3 regions of the Cytobacillus sp. FSL M8-0252 genome follow, and region 2 is predicted to be linked to each of the others. Evidence: riboswitches for the same ligand, from Rfam matches in the RefSeq annotation. Region 2 holds a riboswitch; each other region holds the start of a gene.

Region 1 (6,824 bases), 350 kb from region 2:
TACTTTGAAGCAGAAGTCTCTTTAATGGAAATTGAGGAAGCGTTATTTAAACAATTGGAGCTACCGAACTTAAAGAAAAAGGAACAAGATCAAATTGTCGTCGAGAATATTGAATTTAATGATATTCGCAAAACTGGTCTTATGGGGAATATAGATAAAAAGAGAACAATGATGTCAGCTTTTAAGCGAAATGCGATGCACGGGAAATCAGCTTTTCACCCCATTTATCAAGAAGACTTAAAGTTCAAGACTTGGAATGAAGTCGTGAAGCCTGAATCGAAAGCAGTTGTGCTAGCAATGATGGATACAAGTGGTTCGATGGGTATCTGGGAGAAATATATGGCGAGAAGTTTCTTCTTTTGGATGACTCGGTTTTTACGAACGAAATATGAAACGGTAGAAATTGAATTTATTGCGCATCATACAGAAGCAAAGGTAGTATCAGAAGAAGATTTCTTTTCTAAAGGAGAAAGTGGCGGCACAATCTGTTCGTCTGCTTATCGTAAAGCATTGGAGTTAATTGATCAAAAGTATAACCCAGTCAGATATAATATATATCCATTCCATTTCTCAGATGGGGATAATTTAACTTCAGATAATGCAAGATGTGTAAAACTTGTTGAAGAGTTAATGAAAGTATCAAGTATGTTTGGATACGGGGAAGTGAATCAATATAACCGCCATTCTACTTTAATGTCAGCATACAAAAATATAAAAAATGATTTGTTCCGTTATTATATTTTAAAGCAGAAGGCTGATGTATTCCATGCGATGAAAGGCTTTTTTAAAGAACAAGAACAGAAGGAAAAGTTAGCGTAATGAGAGCCTGTTTTGAAAGGTTCGCAACTAAGTTCTGAAGTGTAATAGCTTACTTACGAGCGTTTCGGAGGCAGGTTTTGAAAAATGATGAGAACAAAGCAATCGAGCTTTTTAGTTATATCACAGCGATTGATGCTGTGTTTTTTTTTTGCTCAACTGACTAAGCACTAGGTAGATTTGAGCACTTTTATCTGTAATTCTTTTAAGTAGCTCTCTTCATCTACTTATGTCATAATTTTCATAAAGAGTAATATGGAGGGGTTTCCTTTGCACAAAATTCAAGATTTAGGTAATGATATTCAACTGATTGATTTAATGGATTTACAAACACCTGAGCGTACGGGGGCGTATATATTAGGTGCTGAAGAATTAACAGTGATTGAAACAAGCGCTAGTCCTTCGATTCCTCACCTTATAGAAGGGTTGCAAGAATTGAACATTAACCTAGAAGATATCAAGCATATTATTGTCACCCATGTACATTTAGACCATGCTGGTGGAACTGGTTTGTTCTTAGAACAATGTCCAGAAGCAAAAGTATATGTTCATCCAAGAGGTAAACGGCATTTAGCTGACCCTAGTAAATTAATTGCTGGTGCTAGAATGGTATATGGCGATGAGTTTGATCAACTATTTAATCCGATTGTGCCAATTGATGAGAAGAGGTTAGTCGCGATGGAAGAGGGACAATCATTGGATATCGGTGGACGTTTGTTAACTTTCTATGATACCCCTGGCCATGCAAAGCACCACTTTTCAATCCATGATTCGAAAAGTAATGGCTTCTTTACTGGCGATACAATTGGCGTATTTTATCCTGGCATAGCAAGAAAAGGATATCCATTAGTCCTGCCATCGACTTCTCCTAATCAGTTTGATCCAGAGGCGATGTTATCTTCTGTTGAAAAAATCGAATCACTTCAACCACAACATATCTTTTTTGGGCATTATGGTGAGGGCCCTGAACCAAAGGATGTTTTTACACAAATTCGTTATTGGTTACCTATATTTACTTCAGTTGCAGATGACGTTTTTCTCCAAGGAAATGACATAATAAAAATGCAGGAAGCCATACAATCGGAATTGTTGGAACAAGTAAAACATTATTTATTAACAGCGCACGATGTTGAACTTAGTGCAGAGGATAAGAAGCTAATAGGCTTAGATTTAAATGTCTGCACAATGGGGATGATTGATAGATTGCAGAAAGAGAAATAAAGATTTAAGTCGTGTGGTTTGGAGGTAATTAACATGGATTTGGAAGAAATAAGATCAGAGATACAGCATCGTCAATCAGATATATTGGGTAGCTCTAGATTGGATAAATTCGCTGTTCTTCTTCCCCTAATAGAAAAAGATGGAGAAATACATATTTTGTTTGAAGTACGGTCTTTATCTATGAGAAGACAGCCAGGGGAAATTTGCTTTCCTGGGGGGAAAATGGATCAAGACGATGTGGATTTGATTGAGACGGCAAAAAGGGAGACCAGTGAAGAGTTAGGTATCCCAATTGGAGAAGTCTCTGTTTTTTCAGAACTTGATTATGTAGTGACACCTTATGATACAGTGATTTATCCGTTTGTAGGCACAATAGAGAGCATCAGTGATCTTAAGCTAAATCCAGAGGAAGTGGATCAAATTTTCACAGTACCACTTACTTATTTTTTGAAAGAGGGACCATCAATTCATTATATTGAGATGAAGCCAGAGCCTAATAGTAGCTTCCCTTATCATCTCATTCCTAATGGGGAAAAATATAAATGGCAAACGCGAAGGATGCAAGAAATTTTTTATACTTATAAAGGTCATGTGATATGGGGGTTAACAGCTAAGATACTGTATCATTTTTTGACACTTATCCAGGATGAAAATAAATAAATTTTCAAAATGTTATTGACGATTCCCTATAAAAGGGTATATGATGTTAAACAAATAAATAGAACTTCTTATCCAGAGAGGCGGAGGGACTGACCCAGTGAAGCCTCGGCAACCAGCAATCTTTTGTATGGTGCCAATTTCAGAGGATATTATCCAAAGATAAGGAGAAGGTGAGCGTGTGAATTCAAAGCCCTTCTGCCCTTCTTGGTGGAAGGGTTTTTTATGTGATAGAGCCAATATTTTATTGGAATATAAAATATATTCAGATTTTATATTGACGACAATTTGTTTTTTGGATATAATTCTATTTGTAATTAAAGTATTAACGCTTTAAAAAATAAAATATTTCTTATCGAGAGTGACGGAGGGATCAGGCCCTATGAAGTCCGGCAACCTTCAAGCAAATGCTTGAAAAGGTGCTAAATCCTGCAGGCAGTGAATGTCTGGAAGATAAGATGAGGCAACCCCCTCTTCTTATGAAGAGGGGGTTATTTATTTTAATTATCCGACTAAAAAGTAGAGGAGAGTATATAATGACGAATCAATTTAACACTTATGATGATGAGACGATTTTATTACATGGAGGTCAATCACCAGACCCGACAACGGGATCTCGTGCAGTTCCTATTTATCAAACGAGTTCATATGTTTTTCATAATACAGATCATGCGCAAAGCCTATTTTCATTGGATGAGACGGGAAATATCTATTCACGAATCGGTAATCCAACGGTAGATGTATTAGAAAAACGTATTGCTTTATTAGAAGATGGGGTAGCGGCAGTAGCGACTTCATCTGGAATGGCAGCTATAGCTCTTTCGATTATGAATATTGCCCAAGCGGGTGATGAGATTGTTGCAGCTTCGAACCTTTATGGTGGAACATATAATCTTTTTGCTATAACACTTCCGAAATATGGGATTAAAGTTCATTTTGTTGATGGTTCTGACCCTGAGAATTACCGTAAAGCGATTACGCCAAAAACTAAGGCTTTATATGGAGAGATTATTGGGAACCCAAGTCTTCATGTCCTAGATGTAGAGGCAGTTGCAAATATTGCTCATGAAAATGATATTCCTCTTATTATTGATAATACTTTCGCTTCACCTTATCTTTGCAAACCAATCCAATGGGGTGCAGATATTGTCATTCACTCGGCAACAAAATGGATTGGAGGTCATGGAACAACAATTGGTGGACTTGTAGTTGATGGCGGACGATTTAATTGGAATCATGATAAGTTTCCTGGTTTTACTCAGCCAGACCCAAGTTATAACGGTATTGTTTATGCGAATGAGTTTGGTACTCTCGCTTTCAGTACAAAGCTTCGTGTTCAGTTGCTGCGCGATTTTGGGTCATCATTAAGCCCACATAGTGCATTTCTTTTACTCCAAGGATTGGAAACACTCCATTTACGTATAGAGAAACATACGGAAAATGCAGCGAAGATAGCCCATTTCTTAAACGCTCATCCAGCTGTCGATTGGGTCGCATATCCAGGTTTAGCAGAGCATCCAGGGCATGAACTCGCGAAGAAATATTTAAACACTGGCTTCGGTTCCATTGTGAACTTCGGTATTAAAGGTGGCCGAGATGCGGGTAAAAAAGTGATAGATACCATTGCATTGTGGTCTCATGTAGCCAATGTAGGTGATGCGAAGTCACTCATTATTCATCCGGCTTCAACCACACATCAACAGTTAAGTGCAGAAGATTTAATTAAAAGCGGTGTAAGTGAGGAACTCATACGTTTATCAGTTGGGATTGAATCGGTTAGAGATTTAACCAATGACTTAGATCAAGCCTTCTATGAAGCGACTGGTATTTCTTCGAAGGGAGAACAAAAAGGAGAAACAGCAGTAAATGATGAAGGTGTTATTCGATGGGCATTACAATCATCCTCATTAAAAGAAGATGTGGATGGCAAAGAACTGCAAAGAGCAAAAAGGATAGCTGTTGTTGGATTAAGTGGAAATCCTGCTAGACCAAGTTACCGTTTAGCAAGAAAAATGCAAAGATTAGGTTATCAAATCGTGCCAGTTAATCCAAGAGAAACAGAAGTATTAGGTGAACAGGCATATCCAAATTTAAAATCCATTCCTTTTACCATTGATATTGTGCAAGTATTTAGAAGCCCTGAAGCTGCGATAGAAGTGGCGAAAGAGGCAGTAGAAATCCAACCGAAAGTTTTCTGGCTACAAGAAGGTGTCATTTCACCAAAAGCAGTTGAAATAGCAAAAGAAGCCGGACTTGAAGTGGTACAAAATCGCTGCACATATAAAGAGGCACAGAGATTAAGAGGTTCTATTGTAACCTTTGCTTGTGAAATTTAAAACCGAGATTGAGGAGAGTCATCGATGAAAAAATGGTTCGTATTTTTAATTGTCGTTTTATCAATTGGATTCATTAGTGCTTGCGGGGATAGTGAGGCAAACACCGATGATAGTAATGGCGAAGGAAAACCAGAAAAAATTGTTTTAGACTATGCCTATTATTCTCCAACAAGTGTAGTTTTAAAGAAATTCGGCTGGGCAGAAGAAGCGTTTGCCGAAGATGATATTGATGTTGAGTTTGTCCTCAGTCAAGGGAGTAATAAGGCACTTGAGTTTCTTAATAGTAGCAGTGTTGATTTTGGCTCAACTGCAGGTGCAGCGGCATTAATTGCAAAAGCAAATGGTGCTCCAATTGAATCAGTCTATATATACTCAAAACCAGAATGGACGGCATTAGTTGCACCGAAAGAATCAGCTATCAAATCAGTTGAAGACTTGAAGGGAAAGAAAGTAGCAGCAACGATTGGAACAGATCCATATATCTTTTTACTGCGCTCATTAAATGAAGCCGGATTAACATCAGCGGATGTTGAAATCGTTAACTTGCAACATGCTGACGGTGGAACGGCATTAACAACAGGGCAAGTAGACGCTTGGGCTGGTTTAGATCCACATATGGCTAAATTAGAACTTGAAGCAGACACAGAATTTATTTATCGAAATATCGATTTTAACACTTATGGCACATTAAATGTGAGAAGCGAATTTGCTGAGAAGTATCCTGAACAAGTGAAAAAAGTAATTGAGCTTTATGAAAAAGCTCGTACATGGGTATTAGAAAATCCTGAAGAAGCGGCAGAGATACTGGCAGAAGAAGCACAAATCACCCTAGAGGTAGCGAAAAAAGAATTAGAGAGAAATGACTTTAATGAACCAATACCTGGTGAAGTGCAAATAGAAGCATTAAATGCTGCTGGTGAGGTTTTAAAAGAAGAAGGCATTATTAAGAGTGATGACGTAGGTAAAGTGGTTGATGAATTAATAAACCCAGATTTCTCAACAGAGGTCATTCAATAGGGTTGGTAAAGGAGAATGAATATGAAGGAAGTCATAGCGATCCCCAAAGTAAATGAGGGTAAGGAGAAGCATAGAAAAATTAACCCTAGTATTCAAAGGGTATTACTTGGAAGTATCGTGCCAATCTTACTTATTCTTGCATGGGAGTACTTGAGTCGGATCGGTGTGTTCCCTCCTCATTTACTCCCGGCTCCATCAATCATTTTGCAATCACTTATGACAATGACGACAGATGGAAGTTTATGGACACATACGAGCATTACATTATATCGCCTTGTGCTTGGTTTCTTATTTGGCACTGCTGCAGCTTTAATTATCGGCGCCGCTGTTGGCTACTTTTCAACAGTTGAAAGTTTATTAGATCCGCTGATCCAAGCTTTTCGTTCCATACCTTCATTGGCATGGGTGCCATTATTTATTCTTTGGATGGGAATTGGGGAACCTTCCAAGGTGGTTTTAATCGCTGTCGGTGTTTTCTTCCCAGTTTATCTAAATATTGTTTCAGGCATTCAAGGAATTGACCGTAAACTAATTGAAGTGGGGAAAATCTATCATTTTAGCTCATGGCAATTAATTTGTAAGATTATCTTACCAGCAGCTTTGCCATCTTTTTTAGTAGGGCTGAGAAGCGGATTGGGACTTGGTTGGATGTTTGTTGTTGCAGCTGAATTAATGGGAGCTTCTACAGGTATTGGCTACTTGCTTGTTTATGGCCAAAACACTTATGCACCGGAATTAATTATTTCTAGTATCGTCTTATTTGCCATATTAGGAAAA
Region 2 (6,824 bases):
ATATCTGTATTCTCTTTTAAAAATTGTTCATAAGCTACTTGTCTTCTTTCCATCGGTGCAAATCCAGCTACCCAAATCTTAACAATATTTGCTTTCCCTCCTGCATCTGCAGCAAGCTTGGTTAATGTCAACTTCGCCATTTCTTCATCGCCTTGTTGAAGTACAGTTACATCTTTCACTGCAATATCAGCATCAAAGACCACTACAGGTATATTTTGTGCAGCCGCTTTTTCTACTCCTTGCGTTAACGCTTCCTTCGTTCCATGATCAATTAATATCCCATCAAATTTTTGATTAATCGCTGCATCTAAATTGGAAGCCATTTTTGCTAAGTCACCTTCAGAAGTAAATACTTGAACGGTTCCACCAAACTTTTCTACCTGCTCTTTTACCCCTTCAATATATTGTGCAGAAAAAGTTCCTAAATTAATTTGCATGATTAGTGCGATCTTTTTATTAGCTAACGGATGTACACTATTCTCTTTAGTTGATGCAGTTGCTTCACTACTTGAATTGCTTCCTTTTGGCTGGCAGCCTGCCAAGATTAAAATAAAAATAATAAGAAACGCTAATAGTATACGATTGTTCTTCATGCCCTAACTCCCTCTTCTGCTTTATTCAATTGTGCCAATTTGTTTCGATCAGCTTCAAAAATGCCTTTTTCAGTAATAATTGCAGTAATTAAATTAGCCGTTGTCACATCAAACGCCGGATTAAACACTTTCGTTCCTTCTGGTGTGATCTGGTTTGGCCCAATATGAGTCACCTCTTCTGCCAACCTCTCCTCAATCGGAATATCTGCCCCTGATGCGATAGAAAAGTCAAATGTCGATAATGGCGCAGCTACATAGAAAGGAATTTGAAAATAGTTTGCTAAAATAGCTAGTTGCCATGTACCGATTTTATTCGCTGTATCTCCATTGCTGGCAATACGATCGGCCCCGACTATAATCGCTTCAATCCCCTTGGTTGCTATGGTATGAGCAGCCATATTATCAGTAATGACCGTCACATCCACATTGGACTGTTGAAGCTCCCAAGCAGTTAGGCGCGCTCCCTGGAGAACCGGTCTCGTTTCACAAGCATATACTTGAAAGTCAACACCCTTCTCCTTGCCTAAATGAAACGGCGCTAGCGCTGTACCATATTTTCCCGTAGCAATCGTCCCCGCATTGCAAATCGTTAATACCTTTTTCCTTCCATTCAATAGACTTAGTGCATTTTCACCAATTTGGCGACAAATCTCCTCGTCTTCTTGATGTATTTTCTTTGCTTCTTGCTCCAAACTGATAATTGTCTCCTCTGTTGAATACAGCGTTTCTATTACTTTCATCATTCGATCCAAAGCCCAGAACAAATTAACAGCTGTCGGTCTAGAGCCCGCTAGATAAAGATAATCTTCATGAATTCTAAGATGGAAAGTTTCAATGTCGACCCCTTCGTATTTTTTTGCAGCAATCGCTAAACCATAAGCAGCAGTAATTCCAATAGCTGGCGCCCCTCTTACTTTCAACTGAATAATTGCCTCAAAGACATCTTCAATGGTTTCGAGTTCTATCCATCTTGTTTGATGGGGTAATAAGGTTTGATCAAGAATTTTCAATCTACCTTCTTGCCATTCAATTGGTGTTGGTATACTCATGATGTATACGCCTCCAGTTCCTTAAGAAGTTGCGAGATTGTTACTATGTTTTTGCGATTAATAATCAAGGATGAACCTAATTGAATCGTTGCCTTCTTCACATATAATCTAATTGAACTATCTTCTATTCCATCAAGATCCTTCACATGCGACAATCCGATTGTTCTCCGAATTAATTCACACCCTACTACTCCGATAGCATCTTTAAATACTTTAGCTAGAAAAGACTCTAGAGCGCCTGGTACTTTCGTAAAAGGATTAACAACAGAATTTTGCCAAGCTTCTGAAAAATATTGAGAAAACACATCCCATACTTCTTCTATCTGTTGAAGAATAACGATTCTATCGTTTTCGTTTCGTACAAGTACTTGGAAAATGAGATGGGCAATATATTGACCGACATCAAATCCAATCGGACCATAAAAGCCGAACTCAGGATCGATCACCTTCGTCTCACTCTTACTCGCAAATATACTCCCTGTATGTAGGTCACCATGTAGTAAGCTCTCTGCTTCTGTGAGAAAAGCATATTTTATTTTGGCTACTTCAAGTTTCAACTTGTCATTAGCCCATAGTTGCTGAACCACTTCAGCCAACTCAGCTTCAAAATCATTCGTTTCCACATCAAAAAATGGATCGGTGAATACTAAATCCTCAGTGATTTTACATAGTTCAGGATTTGAAAATTTAGCGACCAATTTCTTTTTCTCAAACGGATGAAGAGCAAAATCTGAAGTTGAAAACAATGTCTTTGCTAAGTACTCACCAATATGAGCTGATAAATTCGGATAATGATCCCCTTGAATCAATCCGTCTCTTACAATTGTCAAATGGGAAAGATCCTCCATCACAGTTAATGCTAGCTCTTCATCTGATGCTAGTACTGCTGGGAGGAGGTGAGGAACGAATTCACCATGCTTCTTAAGCACTTCTGCCTCCAGTTTTGCACGTTTAAGTGTTAGAGGCCAGCTTTCTCCGACTACTTTTGCATAAGGGAGTGCTTGCTTAATAATTACACTTTTATGATTAGAAGTAATACGGTAAACATAATTCAAATTACCATCACCAATCTCTTCCACCGTCATTTTTTCATCCGGTAAAAACAGTTTTAAACTCTTCACGTATTCACACGCTGATTCCTCTGTCAAAGCGCGATAACCTATATTATCTAAAACAGCCATATCTCTTCCCCCTTATTTCTTTATTTATCTGTGGCACAAAACAGGGGTGACTACATGAAGAGATGTAGTCGGACCTGCTTTGTCATTACAGAAACAAAAATGCCCCTTTCCTTTACAGAAAGAGGCATTCGTCATTACGATTTTGCCTCTCATCTTTCAGAATAACTTCTGAATGGAATTAGCACCGTGCCTTACATTAGGCGCAGAAATTCTCTAGCTGCGCCTCGTTTCACAACGATATTACGGTCGGTTGCTGGGTTTCATCGGGCCATATTTCCCTCCACCTGCTCTTGATAAGAGTATAAAAGATTCATTTTTTGAAATATCTTGAGCAAATACTAGCACCGTTTATAAAAAAGTGTCAATCTTTTTTTTAAAACTTTTCATCTTTTTAAGGTTAAAAGAATTTTGTCATATAACGTAAAAAATTCTCTGTTGACAGATAAAACACCTGGTGACATAATACAATTGTGCAAAAATTTAAAACGATAATTATAAATTTTCTTATCAAGAGCAGGCGGAGGGACGAGCCCGATGAAGCCCGGCAACCGATTCTAAATGAACACGGTGCTAATTCTTGCAGCAATCATGCTGACAGATAAGGAGAAGGTTCTATCACTGCGAACTAACCCTCTTCTTATTGATTAAGAAGAGGGTTTTTTATTGTCAATGTTAATTCGAAATCATCAGGGAGGGTTCTCATATGGGAGATGTAATTGCAACTTATCAAGTATACGCAAGACCCGGTTCATTAGAGAAAAAAGCAGAGGATATCGCTTTAGGATTAACGATAGGCTCGTGGACAGCGTTACCATTACTTGAGCAAAAACAATTACTAAAACATAAAGGCAGAGTCACTGCACTACAAGAATTTTATGATGATGAACATCCCAATCGGTTCGGTGAAGTAAGGTGCGAAATTAGTATCGCCTACCCTACATATAATTTCACATTTGATATTCCAGCAATCTTAACAACTGTATTTGGAAAGTTATCTCTAGATGGTGAAGTAAAATTATTAAATCTGGAATTTGATAATGAGGATCTTTCCCGTTTTCCTGGACCAAAATTCGGTATAAAAAATATAAGATCGAAACTAAATATTCAAGACCGCCCATTACTTATGAGTATATTTAAAGGCATTATCGGCAGGGATATTCACTTTTTAAGAGAACAGTTAAGAGACCAGGCTATGGGAGGCGTTGATATTGTAAAAGATGATGAAATTCTTTTTGATGTCAACATCTCTTTTGAAGACCGAATTATCGCAGGTAAAGAAATACTAGATGAAGTCTATGAAAAGACTGGAAAAAGGACACTTTATGCAGTCAATTTATCTGGGAGAACAATGGATTTAGTAGATAAAGCAAAACATGCGAGCGAATTAGGTGCGGATGCATTATTATTCAATGTTCACACTTACGGTCTAGATATGCTCCAAACACTAGCTGAAAACAATGAAGTGCAGTTACCTATCATGGCACATCCTGCATATAGTGGGGCCTATACTTCTTCAAACTTCTATGGTGTGGCTCCTGATTTATTACTCGGTAATCTTACTCGCTTAGCAGGCGCAGATTTCTCTTTATTTCCTTCTCCATATGGTTCTGTTGCCATGGAAAAAGAAAAAACCTTAGCTATCGCTAGACAGTTAACCGAAGAAAATGGCTTGAATCAGGCATTCCCGGTCCCTTCAGCAGGCATTCATCCAGGTTTAGTTCCGTTGCTTTATCATGACTTTGGCAATGATTGTATAATTAATGCTGGCGGCGGGGTCCATGGTCATCCTGAAGGAGCAGCAGCTGGCGTGAGAGCTTTTAGGCAAGCCATTGATCACGTCATACAACAAAATACTCATCGTGCAACAAAAGCGCAAGAATTAGAAGCAGCATTAGCAAAATGGGGAGGTACGTCATAAAAGATGACAAAACCAATGATTTTTTGTGATTTCGATGGAACAATTACGAATAACGACAACATTGTAAAGATTATGGAGCATTTCGGTCCTATTGAGGCAAAACAGATCAAGGAAGATATTTTAGCTCAAAATATCTCTATCCAAGAGGGTGTTAAAAATCTCTTCTCACTTTTACCAACAAGTAAAAAAGAAGAGATTATCCATTTTGTATTAAATAGTGCAGAAATTCGTGAAGGATTTTCAGCTTTTGTTAGATATACACATGAAAACGGTATCCCTCTTTATATTGTTAGTGGTGGGATTGACTTTTTTTTAGAACCAGTACTTGAACCTTATGGGCCATTTACGAAAGTATTTTGCAATCACGCAAGCTTTGCTTTAGAAACAATAGATATTCACTATCCACACCAGTGTGATGAACTATGTTCTTCACAAGGTTGCGGCTGTTGTAAACCAACCATTATTAGAAAACACTCTTCTCCTGAACACTTTAATATTCTTATTGGAGATTCGATTACAGACTTTGAAGCAGCCAAAATAGCAGATGCCGTACTTGCTAGAGATTTCTTAATTCAAAAATGTGAAGAAACTGGTATTTCTTATACACCTTTCGAAACCTTCCATGATTGCATTGAATACCTCGATGAACTAGTTGGTGCGAAATCATGACAACGTATGAAACAAAGTGGGATACATTAGCTGATATTAAAGATGAATTAGCAGCCAGAGATTGGTTTATGGGTACTAGTGGTAATTTATCCATTCGCGTAGATGAAAACAGCTTTTTAGTCACTTCAAGCGGACTTGATAAAAGAAAGAGAACAGCTAATGATTTTTTATTAGTAGACTTAGAAGGAAAGCCCCTAGAAAACACGTCATCTAAACCTTCAGCTGAGACTTTATTACATTGTGAAATTTATAAGAAAACGTCATCAGGAGCAAGTCTTCATGTTCATACAGTTGCTAATAATGTTATTTCTGAGCTTTTCTATCAAGAAGGTGTAGTATCTTTTCAGCATCAAGAGTTAATTAAAGCATTTGGACTATGGGGAGAAGATGATATACTCACCATCCCGATCATTCGCAATGATGCGGATATCCCTACATTAGCGGATCACTTTTCTGCTTACGTCAGCAAAGAGAAAGGTGCAGTCTTAATTCACAACCACGGGATTACTGTTTGGGGAGTCGATGGGTTTGAAGCGAAAAAATTATTAGAGGCTTGCGAATTTTTATTTCAATATAAATTATCTCTTATTCAATTAAAAGGAGGCGTTTTACATGGCCATTATTAAATTCAAAAACGAAGAAAAAGTGATTACTGATCAACAAGAGGTATCTACATTTTTAACTGCACAAGAAGTCATCTATGAAAATTGGAACATTGAGCAATTAGAAGTGACATTACACGAAAAATACGATTTATCTGATGATGAAAAGCAAGCCATACTAGATGCATTTTCAACTGAAATCAAAACCATTTCTGAAAAGCGCGGCTACAAAGCTGCAGATGTTATTTCACTTTCAGACAGTACGCCAAATTTAGATGAATTATTAATTAACTTTCAAAGAGAACACCATCATACCGATGATGAAGTCCGCTTCATCGTAAGTGGGCATGGAGTCTTTATTATCCAAGGAAAAGATGAATCGTTTTTTGAAGTCCATTTAGATCCAGGTGATTTAATTTCTGTACCCGTAAACACGCGCCACTATTTTACTTTAGCTGATGATCGAAAAGTTGTTGCTATTCGCCTCTTTGTTACACCAGAAGGTTGGGTACCTGTTTACGAGAAAGAAAAATTGAACGCTTAATATCAGGGAGGCTCCTTCATAATCGGGGGCCTCTCCTTATTTCTCTAAATAATAGATAAAAAATTCGCTCCATTCTCCACTATCAAATGAAAATTGAGACTGTTTCTCTTCATATTTAAAACCAATAGATTCTGCTAAATGAATGGAGGCGAGGTTATCACTATCAATATGTAATTCTATTCTTTCAGGTTGTAAATATTCAAAAATAAAAGGTATGATCGTTACTACGCTTTCTTTTCCATATCCTTTTCGCCAATATTGATTGTGA
Region 3 (6,824 bases), 790 kb from region 2:
TTCTCCTACCTTTTTAAAAATATAATAACTCCCTGCCTTGTACAGGGACTTTTCTCGTATCTCTTTCTTTGCATCTTCAACCGTTACATAACCTTTTTTGTCCCTTGATAAATGATATTTAGGATTAGTATCATATTGTAGTAATTGATAAGTCTCAATGATACGAATGATTTTTTTGCTATAATCAGGATCTGTCGCATAACCTGATAACTGCACCTGCTCAGCAGCTTTTTTGTAATCTTTTTCTTCTAAAATAGCAAGGTATTTGTTTCGATCCCAAGATACACCATTCTTATAAAGCTTTGCTAAGTCCTCAATTGACTCCTCCCATGAAGGGTACTTTCTAAATGCCGCTGCCGTTGTAACCATTTGCCCATCTATAAATTCTTTCGTCAACATCTTTACCGACTGTCCGTTATACTCACCCTTTATACCGAACAAATTATTACCTTCTATTGCCAATTTACTCTTCCCATGATTAGATTCATGCATAGCTTGTGCAATCACTAGTGAAGGCAGTATGTGATATTGTTTAGCTATTTTCTTTGCTAACGGAACGATCGCTTCAATAAAGTTCAAAATAAACACCTCTTTTTCACACTCTATTCCTAACAAGATGCTTTGCTAGGGCTTTATTTCTGTTTCTTGTATTTTAAAAAATAATACAAAGAAAATAAGAAAATACTAGAAATAACAAACCCAGTCCCACCTAATAATCCAAGCAAGCGATTAGGCATCCATACAGTGGCAAGCCCAGCTAAAAACATAGAGATACCTATCATTGTATTAGAAATCGTTGTAAATAGACCAAATATAAGTCCACTCTTATCTTTAGGTGTCTCTCTCATTAGCATCGTATCAAAACAGGTGTTACATAATCCAGAGAAAAACGCGGCCGTTATTAAAAAAACAATGGCCATCCAAAATTGTTGTGACTGGCTTAATAAGATAATACAAAATCCTTCGAACATCAGTGCAATTAAGGCGATTCTCATTAGATGATTTTGCAATTTCTCTGCTACAGGAAAGCTTAGCATTAAACCAATTCCTAATGAACCATAGAATATGCCGACACCAACATCTCCTAAATGAAATTCTTGAACTGCATACACACTTAATAACACATTATCAATGCCATTAAATAGAGGAATTAACAGTTCTGATAGAAAAATGATTAATAATAAACTCGAATGAAAAATAACATCTTTAACGATGATGAATGAACCTTTCTTCTTATTTTTGGACATTGATTCCTCAGTTCTTTCTCTATCAAGAACGCGCAATTTAGCTAACAAAACAGCAGCAATTAAAAAGGAAGCACCATTTACGAAAAAGGTAAAATTAGCACCGAATAAAGAAGTGACCACTCCACCTGAAAACGACCCTCCAATAAGAACAACTCCCACCATTACTTGTTCAAGGCTATTAACTTTTATCATATTTTTTTCCTTCACCATCAACGGAATGGCAGATTTTCTTGTTGGTGCATAAATGGCTTCACCTGCTGCTAAGAAAAAACTCGACAAATAAACGATCCAGACAGATGAAACATCATTTACAAACACAAACGACAAAGCAAACAGGATACGTCCTAAATCTGTGCAGACTAATATTTTCCTCCGTGAAAAACGGTCTGCCATCAATCCTCCTAATGGGCCAAATAACAGAAACGGAATGACTCTTATCGCTAAAGCAAGACCAACAGCAAGGCCAGACCCTGTTACTTGCAATAACAGTGCTAACAACGCAACTTGACTAAATCGATCACCTATTCCATTGAGAACACCCGCAAAGAATAAGCGCGCATAGTCTTTCTCTTCTTTTAATATGGAGATCATTCTCGTCCCCTCCTCATATAATTAGATAATCATCTAATTTGATGTTAATCTAATATATGAATAATCGCAATCTTTATTTCAAAAAAAAAAAGGAAAGTGCTTCGTTACGAAACAAACTTTCCAATCAATTTTTATTCTCTCAAATTATTTACACTCATTCTTGGGGGCTCCTCTAACCATCCATTATCGATCATAATTCTTATATTTTCTCTAATAAACAACATGATATCTTTTACAAATAAACCTAATTTGATGTTGATGTCATCTCTTAAGCTAAAGCCTGCACCAAATCCTTGACTACCGAGACCGAAATTACTTAACAAAAAGGTTAGATACATCATTAATTTATCAGAAAATGGTGGAATGTTAGACTTAGTAAGCGATAACCCATGAATTGTCGGCACCCTAATATCATCCTTAATTAGGATGTCATATGTTCCCTCCAAAATATCCTTGCTGAGCTCTTTCCCTTTAATAAAATAGTCCTTCACTTCTGTATGAACTGCCGTTTGAGCAAATCCTGTCATAAGCATCATGCCAACTGTATTCGTTTGAATAGACTGGTTTAAATAACTAAACTCAATCGTATTAATATCTCTTTTGTCACCAAACAGGCGATAACCTTTTGTATAATTTATATCTGAGACGAAGTCGACCGTTGTAGGGACATTAATCAAATTAGGTAATGGGTAATACCCCTCGTCAACCGCATAATTTAAGAACTTTTGATAATATTTCTGCGTTACATTTGTCATCTCACGATATAAATCAATAATATCATTTCGGTAGGACGTTGCTATATGAAGGGTGTATAGTCCCATGCTAATTTCCTTTAACACCATACACAAAAGAATATCAAATCCCTCTCCAAAAATTTTAGGAGCTTTCAAGTTCACATCGGCATTAGTGAAGCCTTGAGGTATAACAGCACCCTCATCATTAAATATCTGTTCAATACGGTGGACATTTGGCTCTAACTCAGACCATAAACCTTGCATAAGCTTTTTCGCTTTTTTATCCTCGGACACTTCTATAAAATGTTCTAAAACCCTTAATATCATTGTTTTCTTCTGATAAGTAATCCACAGTGCACCAATTTCTGTAGATGTCATTTTACTTCGATTGACCATTCTGTCACCTACTTTTATAAAATAACCATTCTTGTGACTAAGTTTTGCTATTCTCCTACTAAATATTCCCTTTATATCAAAAAAGCTAGAGGACAGGGATAGTCGTTCCCTTACCTCCAGCTTTCTAAATTATCCCCAAAGCATACGAAAACGCATAGCTGCATCAATTACTCTAGCTGTCGCTCCTTCATGCCTGGATGCATACTTCTTTCGATTGACACAATCAATTAACATTTGATCACATTGATAACAATGGCCATATCGATCAATGCAGGCATCATGTTTCTGACAACAAGAATCCACATAATTGATGGGCTTGCCTGGACCGCTACAACCCGGGCCACAATACCGATAACCTCCAGGCAAACAAAAACCTTTTTTATTAAACCTGTTCACTATTTTCACCTTCTTATCCTTTTATATATATTACAAACAGTAAGTCCATTTCGCCTGTGACCTTACCTAATAGGGGAATATTTTTATCAATTTATTTCAGTGCTTATTGGTCAAATAACATAAAAAAGCCAACCTATCCAAAAAGGATAAGTTGGCAACTATTGAATTCGACTAAACTTAATCAAAGTAAATATAATTGGAACTATCGTGGCAAGTAAAAACACTGGCAGAAACCAAATGCCTAAAGAGTCCGCCCATCCTAATGCTACTCTAATGGATTGTATAAGTATAAAGCCGAATAATGCGAGGCAAATATTCTTTATGACATTTAGCATTTTTCTACTCGTTAAGTAAAATGCGGCTGCATTTGATTCATTGATGCGTGCAGGGTAATTATGAATATGAGGAAACCGTTCAAATATCCCCATCATAAACCATAGAAACACGCCGATAATTGGTAAGATAAATAATTCATATTTAGAACCCCACCGATCAACTTCCCCTGAAGCATTGTAATGACCCGGTACTTGTTCAGGTATAGCTGACCAAGACACAACTAAGAATACAATCGACCCAATGAATACAATAAGACCAAGTATGTCGCATCCCCATTCCCATTTAGTACGAGGCAATTTAAGTACTGGTCTATCCATACCCCATTCCTCCTCTTTCCGTTCGTCTTTTTAATACATACGAAGGAAAGATAAAAAGGTTTCATCCATTAGATAATCAAAGGCAACTAGTTCATACAGGGAATTACGCGATGGCTCTATCCCCCTTTTCATGAAAGGAAACAGGCGCGTCGTAATGGTAAGATATCAGTGTTGATGGCTCTGTTTGAGAAAAATATTGTCATTCATACTGTATGAGGTGAATCGCCTGAGACATGCGATCAACAAAGTATATGGTAAAGGAATAAAGAATGGTTCTTTGATAAGCAGTTTAACTTCACACTTTTCACCCTTTATAATGCAAATCGTAATAAACCTACGTACATTGTTTTAACGCTTGCGTGATATCAGCCATCACATCTACAGGATCCTCTAAGCCAACAGAAAGGCGGATCATTTCGGGACTCACACCCGCCTCCGCTTGTTGTCCAGGTGAAAGACGAGCATGTGTTGTACTCGCTGGATGAATAATGAGCGTTTTAGCGTCACCAACATTTGCTAAATGTGATACCAGCTTTAGTGAGTTGATAAACCTTTTAGCTGTACTGATTCCCCCTTTGATGCCAAATGTAAAGGTTGCACCTGCCCCACTCGGAAAATACTTTTTCCCGAGATGATATTGTGGATGGCTTTCTAACCCAGGGTAGTTCACCCAAGAAATATGAGGTAACTCTCCTAACCGTTTAGCCAAAACTTGTGCATTAGCGACTTGCTTTTCTACTCTGACACTTAATGACTCCAGACCTTGAATAAATAACCAGCTATTGAAGGCAGACAGCGTTGCCCCTAAGTCATGGCCAAGTTCAAATCTTGCTTTAAGAATAAAAGCTTTTTCCCTAGAAATTTCAACATAGCTGCGATTACCAATAGCAGGCTTTTTCTCATTAAAGGAAGGAAATCTTTCGTTACTCCATTCGAATCTTCCTCCATCTACAATTACCCCACCGATTGCCGTACCATGTCCACCAATAAATTTAGTTGCTGAATGAACGACTATATCCGCGCCAAATGCAAGTGGTTTTAGTAAAAATGGCGTAGTAAATGTATTATCTACTACTAATGGTAGGCCGTGACGTTTCGCTATCTCACTTAACTTTTCTAAATGTGCTACCTCCATATTCGGGTTGCCAATTGTCTCTGTGAAAATCGCCTTTGTCCTTTTATTAATTTTTCCTTCTAAAGATGTAAAGTCCGTCCCATCAACAAAATGAACATTGATACCGAATTTACTAAACGTTTCTGCAAATAAATGGTAGGTACCACCATAAAGAGCCTGTGTAGAAACTATCTCATCGCCTGCTCTTGCAAGTGTTAAAAGGGCAATGGAAATCGCTGCTTGCCCAGATGAAACAGCAAATGAGGCTACGCCACCTTCTAACTGTGCCATTCTCTCCTCAAACACTGCATTGGTTGGATTTGCATTCCTTGAATAAATAAAGCCAGGCTCTTGCATCTGAAATAAGCTTGCTGCATGATCGGTATCTTCAAACACATAGGATGAAGTCATGTATATTGGTACGGCTCTCGACTTTGTAACAGGATCTGGCACTTGCCCCCCATGAAGCGCTATTGTATCAAACTGGTGATGATTCATTTTTCATTCTCCTCTCACATTTCACTTATAATAAACAAACTCGACTCGGAACCATCTATCAGTGATGAGCTTTTGAGTATGCCAGCACAATGGTTGTTTTTTCATAAATTGAATTTGAAACATCAATTTTTTATGTCCAACACCTTTTTTCAAGAGCAGAAAAAAGACCACTTTCAATAAAAAGAGATTGTACTCTTCCATCGAAAGCCGCCTTTAGTCGTCTAATCGGCATAGATAAAGCCCCTCTTGCTAAAGAAGAGGGGCTCACGATATATCGCCATATCCTCAACTTATCTATCTTGGAATTAGCACCGTTACCTAGTTTTGGTCGGTTGCTGAGGCTTCAAAGGGCCAGTCCCTCCACCTCTCTTGATAAATTGAATTTTTTAAATTTTAAGAGTCATTAATTATTAATCAGAATAACCTTATCATCCGGCGCTGTCAACAGCTTTTTATAATAAATCTTTTATGCAGCACAAAGTCTTTCTTTTGCCTTTATTACTGACACCCAATATTCAACTGGAGATATAAAGGATTGCAAATAATTCAGCTCTTTATTATACATAAGAGCCTCCACTAAAAGATAAACAGACGTATCATTTAAATCGTTAACAATCATATCAAGCAAAGTTGCTTTCATATTCATAATATCTTCATAATCATCGATGATAGCTAACTTATCATCTAAATATGAAAGAAAAGCTTGTAAATGAACAACCTCTTCTTGTAATTCCTTCCACCCTTTATCCTCAGCTAATACGTTTACATAATTAACAAATTGATTGTACTCTTCATGACTATCTCTTTTAATTTTCTCTGCTAATATATCAAAAAATACATGATTGGACATATCCTTGCTGTTCACTATTAGAGCACCACCTTTACTATTTATATAAAATTATAGACCTTCTCTTTTAAATATTCAATAAAATCACATGAAACTATTTTCAATTAAGGAGTCGGGTGGTGTGTAGTTTTAGTCTAAATTAAACCAAGTAGCTAGGATATAAGGGGGATACAATAATTTCTAATTTTTCTTACGCATTTGAATGAAAGGTGAAATCACCCTTCCACTACTAGATGCATATCCAGCTATTTATGTAAGCTTTGTTTTGCCCTTTTTACCCGGCTCATCATTCGACTTGATTCTTTGTTAGCCTTGTTCCTCTCTTTTACATGGCTCATACTTCAATTT

The links. A riboswitch is a leader RNA that binds a small molecule or an ion and turns the genes downstream of it on or off. The one in region 2 is predicted to bind S-adenosylmethionine.
Positions count from the first base shown of each region.
Region 1: another riboswitch for S-adenosylmethionine. It lies ahead of MKX83_RS08110 (PLP-dependent aspartate aminotransferase family protein); the one in region 2 lies ahead of mtnK (S-methyl-5-thioribose kinase).
Region 3: another riboswitch for S-adenosylmethionine. It lies ahead of MKX83_RS02215 (O-acetylhomoserine aminocarboxypropyltransferase/cysteine synthase family protein); the one in region 2 lies ahead of mtnK (S-methyl-5-thioribose kinase).

Region 1 is NZ_JBBOWZ010000001.1:1,559,034-1,565,857, forward strand. Features, by position in the region: gene yhbH (sporulation protein YhbH) at 1-819, shown strand, start outside; gene MKX83_RS08100 (MBL fold metallo-hydrolase) at 1,087-2,037, shown strand; gene MKX83_RS08105 (NUDIX hydrolase) at 2,071-2,697, shown strand; SAM riboswitch class I at 2,763-2,863, shown strand; SAM riboswitch class I at 3,044-3,154, shown strand; gene MKX83_RS08110 (PLP-dependent aspartate aminotransferase family protein) at 3,231-5,030, shown strand; gene MKX83_RS08115 (aliphatic sulfonate ABC transporter substrate-binding protein) at 5,055-6,047, shown strand; gene MKX83_RS08120 (ABC transporter permease) at 6,069-6,824, shown strand, end outside.
Region 2 is NZ_JBBOWZ010000001.1:1,213,990-1,220,813, reverse strand. Features, by position in the region: gene MKX83_RS06400 (sugar ABC transporter substrate-binding protein) at 1-593, opposite strand, end outside; gene mtnA (S-methyl-5-thioribose-1-phosphate isomerase) at 590-1,642, opposite strand; gene mtnK (S-methyl-5-thioribose kinase) at 1,639-2,823, opposite strand; SAM riboswitch class I at 2,970-3,123, opposite strand; SAM riboswitch class I at 3,325-3,428, shown strand; gene MKX83_RS06385 (2,3-diketo-5-methylthiopentyl-1-phosphate enolase) at 3,527-4,741, shown strand; gene MKX83_RS06380 (2-hydroxy-3-keto-5-methylthiopentenyl-1-phosphate phosphatase) at 4,745-5,410, shown strand; gene MKX83_RS06375 (methylthioribulose 1-phosphate dehydratase) at 5,407-6,036, shown strand; gene MKX83_RS06370 (1,2-dihydroxy-3-keto-5-methylthiopentene dioxygenase) at 6,023-6,556, shown strand; gene MKX83_RS06365 (GNAT family N-acetyltransferase) at 6,593-6,824, opposite strand, start outside.
Region 3 is NZ_JBBOWZ010000001.1:421,231-428,054, reverse strand. Features, by position in the region: gene MKX83_RS02240 (glucosaminidase domain-containing protein) at 1-579, opposite strand, end outside; gene MKX83_RS02235 (MFS transporter) at 633-1,838, opposite strand; gene MKX83_RS02230 (DUF3231 family protein) at 1,970-2,968, opposite strand; gene MKX83_RS02225 (Parvovirus coat protein VP1-like protein) at 3,098-3,364, opposite strand; gene MKX83_RS02220 (DUF1648 domain-containing protein) at 3,523-4,017, opposite strand; gene MKX83_RS02215 (O-acetylhomoserine aminocarboxypropyltransferase/cysteine synthase family protein) at 4,352-5,629, opposite strand; SAM riboswitch class I at 5,917-6,008, opposite strand; gene MKX83_RS02210 (hypothetical protein) at 6,096-6,494, opposite strand.